3 regions of the Oerskovia sp. PE-21s genome follow, and region 1 is predicted to be linked to each of the others. Evidence: predicted binding sites of a transcription regulator. Region 1 holds the regulator's gene; each other region holds the start of a gene.
The links. Region 1 encodes HrcA, which represses chaperone genes, less so after heat shock. Its sites were predicted from a motif close to TTNGCACTCGNNNNNNNCGAGTGCNAA; they were not measured.
Positions count from the first base shown of each region.

Region 1 (4,209 bases):
GGATGCCGTTCGCGATCGCGTCGGGCGTGGCGTCGTGGCTCGCGGGTCGCGGGGTCGCGCGCTGGGGCCGGCCGCTCGTGGTCGCGGGCCTCGTGGTGGTGCTCGTCGGGCTCGGTGGCGTGATCCTCGCGATCCGCGCCACGGGGGACGACTCGTCGGCCGCAGGCTGGGGCATCGCCCTGACCATGATGATCACCGGGATCGGCAGCGGGACCGTCATCTCCCCGAACCAGACCTTGACCCTGGCCCGCGTCCCGGTCGAGCTCGCGGGAGTCGCGGGCAGCATGCTCCAGCTCGGGCAGCGCGTGGGATCGGCCATGGGCATCGCCGTGGTCCTCTCGACGTACTACTCGCTCAAGGCGGGCGGCTCGACGGGAGCCGTCGCCGCGAGCACCGCGATGCTCATCACGGTCGCCCTGGTCGCGGTCTCGCTCGTGGTCGCGGTCGTCGACCTGCGGGCGCGGCACGCACAGGCAGCGCCCGAGGGCAAGGTGACGTCCGCTCTGTGAGCGCCGCCGTCCGGCGCGGCGTGGACGGCGCGATGAGGCCCGGTGAGCGCCCAGGGCCCGACGGCGGGGCGCGGGCTGCGTCGTCGGGTGCGGCGACTGGTTGCTCGGCACGGACGAACCCGACGTCTGAACGTGCCTCTCACGGGAATGCTCGACCGGCGAGCCGGGCTGCGCGATCTGTGAATTGTGGGTGAAGTTCGCGAGCAATCGTCCCTCTCGATTGCCGGCCCGCTATGCTGCGGCCACCACACACTACGTCGAGATAGGTGATTCGGTTGGAAATCGCGGAGCGTCTTGCCTCGTTGGCAACCAAGGTTCGTCAGCAGAAGGCCTCGATCCAGACCGAGGAGGCGACCAAGAACGCGTTCGTCATGCCGTTCATCTCACTCGTCCTGGGATACGACGTGTTCAACCCGAACGAGGTCGTTCCCGAGTTCACGGCGGACGTCGGGACGAAGAAGGGCGAGAAGATCGACTATGCGATCGTCAAGGACGGCGAGGTCCAGATCCTCATCGAGGCGAAGACGGTCGGCAGCCCGCTGGGGATCAACCACGCGTCCCAGCTCTTTCGGTACTTCGCGACGACGAACGCACGAATCGCAGTCCTGACCAACGGCGAGAACTACCACTTCTTCACCGATCTCGACCGACCGAACAGGATGGACGACAAGCCCTTCCTGCAACTCGACCTCTCCGACCTCGACGACTCGCTGGTGCCAGAGATCCAGAAGCTCACGAAGGACTCGTTCGACCTCGAGTCCGTGGTGAGTGCCGCTGAAGAACTGAAATACATCGGCGCTCTCAAGCGAGCTCTTGCGGTGCAGTTCCGTGAACCGGACGCCGAGTGGGTGAAGGCCCTCACCGGCCGCGTGTACGAGGGTTCGATCACCCAGAAGGTGCGCGAGCAGTTCCGCACACTCGTCACCAAGGCGATGAAGCAATTCCTCGCGGACCAGGTCAACGAGCGTCTCAAGGCCGCACTCGGCGGACAGGGGTACGCGGAGTCCGCCGCCCCGCTGACCGGTGAGTCGGCGGCGCGAGAGAGTGTTGCGGAGGCCGTCGAAGAAGCCGATCGCGGGATCGTGACGACGTTCGAGGAACTCGAGGGGTTCCAGATTGTCCGAGCCATTGCATGCAGCGAGGTTCCGCCGAGCAGGATCGTGCATCGAGACACGAAGAGCTACATGGGCATCCTGCTGGACGACAACAACCGCAAGCCGCTCGCCCGTCTTCACTTCAACACGGGGCAGAAGTACGTAGGGCTGTTCGACGAGGAGAAGAACGAGACCCGACACGCGATCGAGACGCCGGAGGAGATCTACAACTTCGCCGAGCACATCCGTAAGAGCGTGCACTACTACGACTGATCGGCGGGGCGGGCCGTCGCCTGACGGCCCGCCCCGACGGCAGAGGCCTCGTCTCGGTGTCCCGTACTGGCCCGGACCCGAACGGGAAGACCCCGTGAGGGCCCTGTGCACGTCGCACCCCGCGCCTCCGGCCACCGCGTAGAATTAGCACTCGACGGTGGAGAGTGCGAGAACGCGCGACGATCGGCAGGAGGTGGTCATGAGCGAGGAACGACGGCTCGACGTGCTGCGTGCCATCGTCGAGGACTACGTCCTGACGAGGGAGCCGGTGGGATCCCGCGTCCTGGCCGAACGCCACCGCCTGGGCGTGTCCCCGGCCACGATCCGCAACGACATGGCCGCCCTCGAGGAGGACGGCTACATCGCCCAGCCCCACACGTCGGCCGGGCGCATCCCCACGGACAAGGGCTACCGCCTGTTCGTGGACAAGCTCTCGACGGTCAAGCCCCTGTCCTCGCCCGAGCGGCGCGCGATCGAGACGTTCTTGTCGGAGGCCGTGGACCTCGACGACGTGGTCGCCCGGGCGGGGCGTCTCCTCGCCCAGCTCACGGGCCAGGTCGCCGTGGTGCAGTACCCGTCGCTGCGCCGGTCTGGCCTGCGGCACCTCGAGCTCGTCCCGGTGGGCGACCGGCGCCTGCTCGTGGTCATCATCACGGACACGGGCCGCGTCGAGCAGCGCACCCTCGAGGTCGCCCAGGCGCCGGACGAGGCCACGCTCGCCGAGCTGCGCTCGCGGCTCAACGCCGTCGCGGCCGGCAAGCGTCTCGCTGAGCTCGGCAAGGGCTTCGCCGACGTCGCGGAGGAGTTCCGCCCCGAGGACAGGGACCTCGCGCGCTCGCTCGCGCTGCTCGTCGAGGAGACGCTGTCCGAGGAGTCGGAGGAGCGCATCGTGCTCGCCGGCACCGCCAACCTGGCCCGGGTCGGCATGAGGTTCGAGCACGCGCTGCGCCCCGTCCTCGAGGCGCTCGAGGAACAAGTCGTGCTGCTCGGGTTGTTGACGGAGATGGCCGCGGAGTCCGGGGTGAGCGTGCGCATCGGTCACGAGACGCAGCTCGAAGGGCTCGTCGAAACGTCGGTCGTGACGAGCGGATACGGTAACGAGGGAGACTCGGTCGCGTTGATCGGCTCGATCGGACCGACCCGCATGGACTACCCCGGGACGATCGCCTCGGTCCGCGCGGTCGCGCGGTACCTGTCGCGCGTCCTGACCACATGAGTTCGGTTCTTGCGCCGGCGGGTGCTCGACCTGGTCCTCGGACCCTGGTCGTCGCCGCACGGTGTTGTCGGAAGTCGCCGGTCCTGGATCGGCGTGCGCTAGTAGAGAGTGACCTGTGAGCGACTACTACGAGATCCTGGGCGTGCCCCGGGACGCGAGCCAGGACCAGATCAAGAAGGCCTACCGCAAGCTGGCCCGTGAGCTGCACCCTGACGTCGCGGGCGAGGCCGCCGAGGACAAGTTCAAGGACGTGTCCCGCGCCTACGAGGTGCTGTCCAGCCCGGACAAGCGCCAGCAGTACGACCTCGGCTCGGACCCGTCGGCCGCCGGCGGCGGCATGGGCGGAGGGTTCGGCTTCCAGGACATCTTCGAGACGTTCTTCGGGGGAGGCCAGGCGCAGACCGGCCCCATCCCGCGTGCCCGTCGTGGCCAGGACGCCCTCGTGCGTCTCGACATCGACCTCTCGGAGGCGACCTTCGGGGCGCGCCGCGAGCTCCAGGTCGACACCGCGGTGATCTGCGGCACCTGTTCGGGCTCGTGCTGTCGACCCGGCACGTCGCCCCGCACGTGCGACGTGTGCAACGGCCGCGGCACCGTCCAGCGTGTGGCGCGTTCGTTCCTCGGCCAGGTCATGACGACCGCCCCCTGTGCCGCGTGCCAGGGCTTCGGCACCGTGATCCCCGAGCCGTGCGCCGAGTGCGCGGGCGAAGGGCGCGTGCGCAGCCGTCGCACCCTGACCGTCAACGTCCCTGCGGGCGTGGACACCGGCACCCGCATCAAGCTCACGTCGCAGGGCGAGGTCGGCCCCGCGGGCGGTCCCGCGGGCGACCTGTACGTCGAGATCCGCGAGCGCAACCACGAGGTCTTCGTGCGCCGCGGCGACGACCTGCACTGCACGCTCCAGGTGCCCATGACGGCTGCGGCCCTCGGCACGGTCCTCGAGCTCGAGACCCTGGACGGCCCGCAGGAGATCGACCTGCGCCCCGGGACGCAGCCCGGTCAGATCGTGACGCTCAAGAACCTCGGCGTCGGCCACCTGCACACCGGCGGCCGGGGCGACCTCAACGTGCACGTCGAGGTCCAGGTCCCGACGGGCCTCGACGAGGAGCAGGAGGAG
Region 1 covers NZ_JBUXJM010000003.1:554,743-558,951, reverse strand. The annotation lists gene ACZDYF_RS08455 (MFS transporter) at 1-509, shown strand, start outside; gene ACZDYF_RS08450 (type I restriction endonuclease) at 785-1,876, shown strand; gene hrcA (heat-inducible transcriptional repressor HrcA) at 2,076-3,092, shown strand; gene dnaJ (molecular chaperone DnaJ) at 3,208-4,209, shown strand, end outside.

Region 2 (4,209 bases), on a different contig from region 1:
ATATTCCCGGCCGTCCCGCCACCGAGACGGCCGAGGGACGGCCGGGAGCGTGCGCGTGGCGCAGGTCACCGCACGACGGCGAGGGCCTCGTGGAGCAGACCGGTGAAGCTGCGCACGCGCTGGACCGTCGAGGCGTAGGGCAGGCTCGCCGCCGCCTCGTCGTTCGCGAGACCGACGAAGATCGGCAGGTCCGGGTTGGCCTCGTGCAGGGTGTGCACGACGTCGAGCACCGGCCGGGGCTGCATCGTCACCACGGCGATGGCCGCTGGGCGGACCATGGTGACGAGCTCGAGCGAGCGGTGCGCCGTGGCCGAGCCCGTGACGATGCGAGCCATGGCCCCCTGGGCGCCGAGGGCCGCCGCCAGCGCGTGCGCTGCGAGCGGCACCTGCTCCCCGGGCGCGGCGAAGATCAGCACGATGCGGCGCATGCGGCTCGGGTGGTTGGGCGGCGGACCGCCTCCCGCGACGAGCGCCTCCTCGGACGCGTGCGTGTACTCGCGCAGTGCGGCCAGGGTCGCGTTCGAGAACACGACCTCGGGCATCTCGCCCGGGGACGCGAGGAACGTCCGCTCGGCGATGCGGTGCAGCGCGGGCTCGACGAGCGTCGACCACCAGTGCCCCGGGTCCGTGCCGGGCGCGATGCGCAGGAGCTGGTCGCACTTCTTCTGGTCGAACGCGATGGCGGCGTCCACGACGTCGGACACGCTCGTCAGGCGAGGCGCCCCCAGGCGGATGGGCTCGTCGTCGGCAGATCGTGGCACCGAGCGCAGCAGCCGCACCCCGCCGGAGGGCGTGTCGGCCGCCTGGGACGAGCCACCGGCGGGTGCGGGGCCCTCCTCCAGGTCACCCCCTGCGTCGTCAGCGCCGTCGACGTCATCGGCGCCGTCGGCGTCGGCGTCGCCCGCGTCGCTCTCGAGGGCCAGCTCGGCCTCGTCCGCGTCGAGGGCTGCACGCGCTGCGTCGACGGGGGCGACCCCCTCGAGCGTCAGGCGACGCATGATGACGAGCCGCGCGACGTCGTCGGCGGTGTACCGGCGATGGGAGCCGGCGGTGTGCTCCGAGGGCCCGAGGCCGTAGCGACGGTCCCAGGTGCGGAGGGTGGCCGGGGCGACGCCCAGCCTCTTGGCAACGGCCGCGACGGCGAGAGCTGGTGCCTCGGTCGCCTTCCGTCGGGGCCCGCCGGGGTTCGGGGCGGACCGGAGTGAATTCATGCACCCGATTCTGCCGACCGGTTCAGTCGCTCGCCACTTCGGACGCGGCGTGTCTCAGTCCGTGATGCCCGGAATGGCTGAACCACGCGTGAAACGAGTGCCGTTCGCGCCACTCCGTGCCCAAATCGATGCAGACCTCGCAGAACCGGTTCACGAAGTTGCCCACCTCAGCCACTTGAACAACTTCTGCAACGCTTGTAGGTTGTCCTGCATGACAGAGATCTCGAGGCTCCCCGGACCGGTCATGGAACTGTGGGAATGGCAGTACCAGGGCTCGTGCCGCGACCAGGACGACACCCTCTTCTTCCACCCGGAGGGCGAGCGAGGCTCGACCCGACGACGACGCGCCGAGGCGGCCAAGGCGATCTGCGCCTCGTGCCCGGTGATGATGCAGTGCCGCGAGCAGTCCCTCAAGGTCCGCGAGCCCTACGGGGTCTGGGGCGGCCTCAGCGAGGACGAGCGCGCCGCGATCCTGGCCGGCGTCGCGAAGACCGGCTGACCTGCCGACCGGCCGGGCCCCGCTCGGCCTGCGCACGCGAGCCGTCCGCGCAGCACCCCGCACCACCCGTCAGCATCCACCACACGTCCCCGGCGCCCGCGCCGGCCTCGAGATCCCGCCGGCACCGGACATGACGAAGGGCCCCGCAACCGACAGGTTGCGGGGCCCTTCGTCACCAGCAGAGCTGCTGGACGTCAGCCGGTGATCAGAAGATCAGGAGACGACCACGGCGAGGATGTCGCGCGCGGAGAGCACCAGGTACTCCTGGCCCCCGTACTTGACCTCGGTGCCGCCGTACTTGCTGTAGATGACCTTGTCGCCGACGACGACGTCCAGCGGGACGCGGTTGCCGTTGTCGTCGATACGACCCGGACCAACGGCCAGGACCTCGCCCTCCTGGGGCTTCTCCTTGGCGGTGTCCGGAATGACCAGGCCGGATGCGGTCGTGGTCTCGGCCTCGAGGGCCTTCACGACGATCCGGTCCTCGAGCGGCTTGATGGGGACCGACACGTCGGACCTCCGTTTCGCTGTGAGAACTGCAACGGGTAGGTGTCGAGCGCAGCCTGCCGTCCGTCGTCGCGGGTGCCGGACCGGCGGGAGTCGCTCTCGTCGCCCTCACCCGAAGGTGCGGACGACCTACGCTCAATCTAGGTCCGCATTAGCACTCGGTCAAGGCGAGTGCCAACGCGCGCCGGGCGTGGAAAGATCGATGCATGGACGCGTCGGCACTGACCAAGCTGCTCAGCCCGGCGGGATGGTCGCTCCTCAGCGCACTCCCGCCCTACGACGAGCGCCAGGCCATGGTGCTCGCGACCGGCCTGCGCGCCCAGGGCGTCGACCCCGAGCTCGCCGCGGCAGCCCTCACCCAGTCCCGCCTGCGCGCCAAGGCCCACCTCAAGTTCGACGCTTTCGCCGACGGCATGCTCTTCACCCAGGACGGTCTCGAGCAGGCGACCCGGCTCGTGGTCGCGGCCCACCACGCGCAGCGCTACCACGCGGCCGGCGTCACCAAGGTGGCCGACCTGACGTGCGGCATCGGCGCGGACTCCATGACCTTCGCCGGGACCGGCCTGCAGGTCCTCGCGACCGACGTCGACGAGGTCACGGCCTCGATCGCGACGGTCAACCTGCGCCACTTCCCCGAGGCCGAGGTCCGCCACGCCGACGGCCTGAGCATCGACCTCGTCGCGGAAGGCGTCGACGGTGTGTTCGCCGACCCGGCGCGGCGCACGCGGTCGGGCACGCGGATCTTCGACCCGCGCTCGTACGCTCCCGCGCTCGACGACGTGTGGGCGCTGCGCTCGGTCGTGCCCGCGGTCGGGATCAAGGTCGGTCCTGGCATCCCGCACGCGGGGCTGCCCGCCGACGCCGAGACCCAGTGGGTCTCGGTCGACGGCGACGTCGTGGAGGCCGCGCTCTGGTTCGGGCCCCTCGCCCCGGACGGCCCCGGGCGCACGGCCCTCGTGCTGCGCTCCACGACCGACGCCGACGGCAACCACCGCACGACCTCGCGCACCCTGCGCCACGACCAGGGCGACGACGAGCCCGTGCCGGACGTCGGCGCCGTCGGGCACTATCTGTACGAGCCCGACGGCGCGGTCATCCGCGCCGGGCTCGTGGCCCACGCCGCGGCGGAGCTGGGCGGGCGGCTGCTCGACCGGACCATCGCGTACGTCACGACGGACCACCCCGCGCCGCGCGCGGTCGTGGGCAGCGCCGACAGCGCTGATCTTGCGATCGGCTACCGTGTCCTGGACGTCATGCCCTTCAGCCTCAAGAAGCTCAAGGCGTACCTGCGCGAGCGGGGCGTCGGGCGGCTGACCATCAAGAAGCGAGGCACGGCCGTCGTGCCTGAACAGCTCCGCAGACAGCTCGACCTGCGCGGCACCGCGGAGGCGACCGTCGTCCTGACCCGGGTCGGCGGGTCGCAGCAGGTCCTGGTCGTCGAACCGTTGACCCGGCCCGACGGCACGAGCGTCCTCGACTCCCCCACGCCTGGAGAAAGGGGCTGATCGGTGCACCTTCCCTTCGCCCGGTCCGAGCGCTCGTCCGTCGGCATCGAGTGGGAGCTCGCGCTCGTCGACAAGGACTCGGGCGACCTGCGCCAGGTCGCCCAGACCGTGCTGGACGCCGTCGAGCCCACCGACGGGACCCAGCACCCGCACATCCGCCAGGAGCTGCTCCTCAACACGGTCGAGGTCGTGAGCGGCGTGTGCCGCACGGTCGGCGACGCCGGCCGTGACCTCGAGGCCGCGATCGAGGAGATCCGCGTCCTGACCGACCCCCTGCGCGTCGAGCTCATGAGCGCGGGCACGCACCCGTTCGCGCGCTGGGCCCAGCAGAAGGTCACGGACAAGGAGCGCTACGCGACCCTCATCGACCGCACGCAGTGGTGGGGGCGTCAGATGCTCATCTACGGCGTGCACGTGCACGTCGGGATCGAGGACCGCGCCAAGGTGCTGCCCATCTCGCGCGCCATGCTGGGGTACTTTGCGCACC
Region 2 covers NZ_JBUXJM010000002.1:99,326-103,534, reverse strand. The annotation lists gene ACZDYF_RS03485 (MerR family transcriptional regulator) at 66-1,211, opposite strand; gene ACZDYF_RS03480 (WhiB family transcriptional regulator) at 1,423-1,710, shown strand; gene groES (co-chaperone GroES) at 1,924-2,220, opposite strand; gene ACZDYF_RS03470 (class I SAM-dependent methyltransferase) at 2,424-3,722, shown strand; gene ACZDYF_RS03465 (glutamate--cysteine ligase) at 3,726-4,209, shown strand, end outside.
Region 2: groES (co-chaperone GroES) is a predicted target of HrcA. The motif match lies at 2,369-2,395, and genes of this name have one in related genera.

Region 3 (4,209 bases), on a different contig from region 1:
ACGACCGGTACGCCGAGCTCGCGCGCCGTCGTGGCGAGGCGCGAGATGTTGCGGACGGCGTCCCGCAGGACGGGCGACGCCGGGTCGAACGCGTTCACGAAGTACTGCTGCATGTCGTGCACGAGGAGCACCGCGCGGGCAGGGTCGACCTGCCACGCCACACGGTTGCTCGGGTACTCGTGCGGTGCCGGGCCGTCGTAGGCGGCGATCGTCGGCAGTCCCATGGTCCCCCCAGAGCCGGGCGTATCGAGCAGGTTAGTTGAGTGGGTTAGGTAAACCTTTCCTCACTGAGGTAGACCTAAGCACAGACTTCACCCGCCTGGGAAGACCCGTCCACGGAACGGACAGATGCCGACAATCTGCCATCTCGTTCACGGGTTGACGTGGACGTCCCCCCGAGAACGCCGAAGGGCCGTCCGGCCAGGTCTCCCTGGCCGGACGGCCCTTCGTGTCAGCTGCGCGGGCTCCTAGGAGCCCGGCCGCGTGAGCGGACGGATCAGAAGTCCATGCCGCCCATGCCGCCGTCGCCACCCGGCATCGGCTGGTTCTTCTCCGGCTTGTCCGCGACGACGGCCTCGGTCGTCAGGAAGAGCGCTGCGATGGACGCAGCGTTCTGCAGCGCGGAGCGCGTGACCTTGACCGGGTCGTTGACGCCTGCGGCGAGCAGGTCCTCGTAGACGCCGGTCGCGGCGTTCAGGCCGTGGCCCGAGGGGAGGTTGCGGACCTTCTCGGCCACGACGCCACCCTCGAGACCGGCGTTGATCGCGATCTGCTTGAGCGGAGCGTCGATCGCGGCACGCACGATCTGCGCACCGGTCGCCTCGTCGCCGACCAGGTCGGTGATCGCAGCGGTCTCGAACGCGACGGCGCCGGCCTGGATGAGGGCCACGCCACCACCGGCGACGATGCCCTCCTCGACGGCAGCCTTCGCGTTGCGGACGGCGTCCTCGATGCGGTGCTTGCGCTCCTTGAGCTCCACCTCGGTCGCGGCGCCGGCCTTGATGACAGCGACACCGCCGGCGAGCTTGGCGAGGCGCTCCTGGAGCTTCTCGCGGTCGTAGTCGGAGTCCGACTTCTCGATCTCGGAACGGATCTGGTTCACGCGACCCGCGATGAGGTCGGCGTCGCCGGCACCCTCGACGATCGTGGTCTCGTCCTTGGTGACGACGACCTTGCGAGCCTGGCCGAGCAGGTCGAGGGTCGCGGTCTCCAGCTTGAGGCCGACCGTCTCGGAGATGACCTGGCCACCGGTCAGGATCGCGATGTCCTGCAGCATGGCCTTGCGGCGGTCGCCGAAGCCCGGAGCCTTGACGGCGACGGACTTGAAGGTGCCACGGATCTTGTTCAGCACGAGGGTGGCCAGGGCCTCGCCCTCGACGTCCTCGGCGATGATGAGGAGGCTGCGGCCGGCCTTCATGACCTGGTCGAGCAGCGGCAGCAGGTCCTTGACGTTCGAGATCTTCGACTCGACGATCAGGACGTACGGGTCCTCGAGGACCGCTTCCTGACGCTCGGGGTCGGTCTCGAAGTAGCGGGCCAGGAAGCCCTTGTCGAAGCGCATGCCCTCGGTGAGCTCGAGCTCGAGGCCGAACGTGTTCGACTCCTCGACGGTGATGACGCCTTCCTTGCCCACCTTGTCGAGGGCCTCGGCGATGAGCTCGCCGATCGCGGGGTCACCGGCCGAGATCGCGGCCGTGGCGGCGATCTCTTCCTTGGTCTCGATGTCCTTGGCGGCGACGAGCAGCTGGGCCGTCACGGCCTCGACAGCCTTCTCGATGCCGCGCTTGAGGGCGATCGGGTTGGACCCGGCCGCGACGTTGCGCAGGCCCTCGCGCACGAGCGCCTGGGCGAGCACGGTCGCGGTGGTGGTGCCGTCACCCGCGACGTCGTCGGTCTTCTTGGCGACCTCCTTGACGAGCTCCGCACCGATCTTCTCGTACGGGTCGTCGAGCTCGATCTCCTTGGCGATGCTCACACCATCGTTGGTGATGGTGGGCGCGCCCCACTTCTTGTCGAGGACGACGTTGCGGCCCTTGGGGCCGAGCGTGACCTTCACGGTGTCGGCGAGGACGTTGAGCCCGCGCTCCATCCCGCGACGAGCCTCCTCGTTGAAGGCGATGATCTTTGCCATGGGGATTGATCCTCCGCTGGTGGCGTGTGACGGTCGGTCGGCGCCCGCGACGGACGGCTCGCGCACGCCGACGTTCATGTCACGCCGACTCGCGGGCCTCACCTGACGACCAGAGAAAACTGTCACTCTCATGACGAGAGTGCTAACGCCATTATTGGCACTCGGCCGGTGCGAGTGCAAGACCAGGCACCCCCTATCGCCCGTAGCGGAACGACGAGCGTCCGGCTCGTCCTAGGATGCGCACTGTGAGGTTCGCGACGACGCGGTGGCGACTGGCGGTGCTGGGTGCAGCGATCGCCCCTGTCGTGGTGCTCGTGACCGCGGGCGCGACCCCGGCCCACCGCCCGACCGACGTGCACGTCGACCTCTACCAGGACGGTGTCGCGACGGCCGGGGACGGTTCGCTGCTTCGCCTCCCGGACGGCATGGCGGCCACCTACCTCGACGGCAGCAGGGTCCTCGACCCTGCCGCTCTCGACCCCGGGTGGCTCGCAGGCGGCCTCGACCCCCGCGACGGCGAGGTCGACCGGCTGACCGTGATCGCCGGCCCTCCGCTCGCGCCGGACCAGCTCCGGGACGCCGAGGCCGCGACCCGCGCCGCGGAGGCCTCGCGCGCGTGGCTCGCCGCGGGCGACGTCCCCGGGGAAGGCACCCGGTTCGCGGCCCTCGGCCAGGACGCGCTGCTCGACCTGCACGCCCTCACGCTCGAGAACGGCGCCTCGCTCGCCGCCCCCTCCCCGAGGTGGCGCTTCGTGTGGCCGCGGGACGCGTCGTTCACGGCGGCCGCCTACGCGCGGACCGGGCACGTCGACGACGCCCTGAGGGTGCTCGACTTCCTGCGCTCGGTCCAGGAGGCCGACGGGTCGTTCCAGGCGCGCTACCGGCCCGACGCCTCGGGCGTGCCCGACGACCGCGGCAGCCAGTCCGACGGCAACGGGTGGGCCCTGTGGTCCGCCTGGACCGTGATCGACGCGATCGAGGACCCCCAGGACCGTGCGGCGGCGCGCGATCGGCTCGCACCTCTCGTCGACGCGTCGACGGACTACGTCCTGGGCGTCCTCGACGAGGACACGGCGCTCCCTCCGCCGTCGAGCGACTACTGGGAGGTCCACCCGACCGAGCTGACGCTCGGCACCGCGGCCCCCCTGCTCGCCGGTCTCGAGGCCGCTCGCTCGATCTACGCCGACGGCGAGCAGTGGGCACCGGCTGCCGACGCCGCTCGTGCCGCCGCCCGCCTGCGGACGGCGGTCGAGGAACGGTTCGGGCCCCAGGGATACCCGCGCCACGCGTCGGGTGGTCCGCAGGACGCTGCGACGACGTTCACCCTGCCGCCCTTCCAGCCCACGGCCCTCGCCGGGGCGCAGGACGCGTGGCGGTCGTCGGTCATGTCCATGCTCCGGCCCGCGGGCGGGGTCGCACCAGGGGCGGGCTGGCGCACCGACGGCATCTCGTGGACGCCCCAGACGGCCCTCTTCGCGCTGGCCGGGGCCTCGACCGGGGAGGTCGAGGCCGCCGAGAGCTGGCTCGACTGGCTCGCCACCCACCGGACGGCCTCGGGTGCGATCCCGGAGAAGGTCCTCGCGGACGGCTCGCCCGCGGCGGTCGCCCCGCTCACGTGGAGCTCGGCGCTCGTGGTGCTGACCCTGGTCGAGCTCGAGGACCAGCGCGCTGCAGCAGCAGCGCTGCCCTGAGTCCGGAGCCTCAGGGGGCCAGGCGAGGCAGGTGCGGCACGTCGAACTCGCGCCGCAGCACGCGCTGGGCCGCGTACCAGCCGCCGAGCCCGTGCACCCCCGGTCCCGGTGGTGTGGAGGCCGAGCACAGGTAGACCCCGTCGAGGCCGGTCGCGTACGGGTCGAGCCGGGCCGTCGGGCGGGCGATCACCCTCCACAGGTTGACGACCCCCGCCGCGATGTCCCCGCCCACGTAGTTGGCGTTGTGCTCGCTCATGCGCGCTGCGGGTACGCAGCGCGAGGTCACGACGACGTCGCGGAAGCCGGGTGCGAAGCGCTCGATCTGGGCGGTGATCGCCTCGGTGACGTCGAGGGTCGAGCCAGCGGGGACGTGCGCGTAGGCCCACA
Region 3 covers NZ_JBUXJM010000001.1:154,293-158,501, reverse strand. The annotation lists gene ACZDYF_RS00715 (isochorismatase family protein) at 1-224, opposite strand, end outside; gene groL (chaperonin GroEL) at 497-2,131, opposite strand; gene ACZDYF_RS00705 (glycoside hydrolase family 15) at 2,368-3,822, shown strand; gene ACZDYF_RS00700 (phytoene desaturase family protein) at 3,833-4,209, opposite strand, start outside.
Region 3: groL (chaperonin GroEL) is a predicted target of HrcA. The motif match lies at 2,286-2,312, and genes of this name have one in related genera.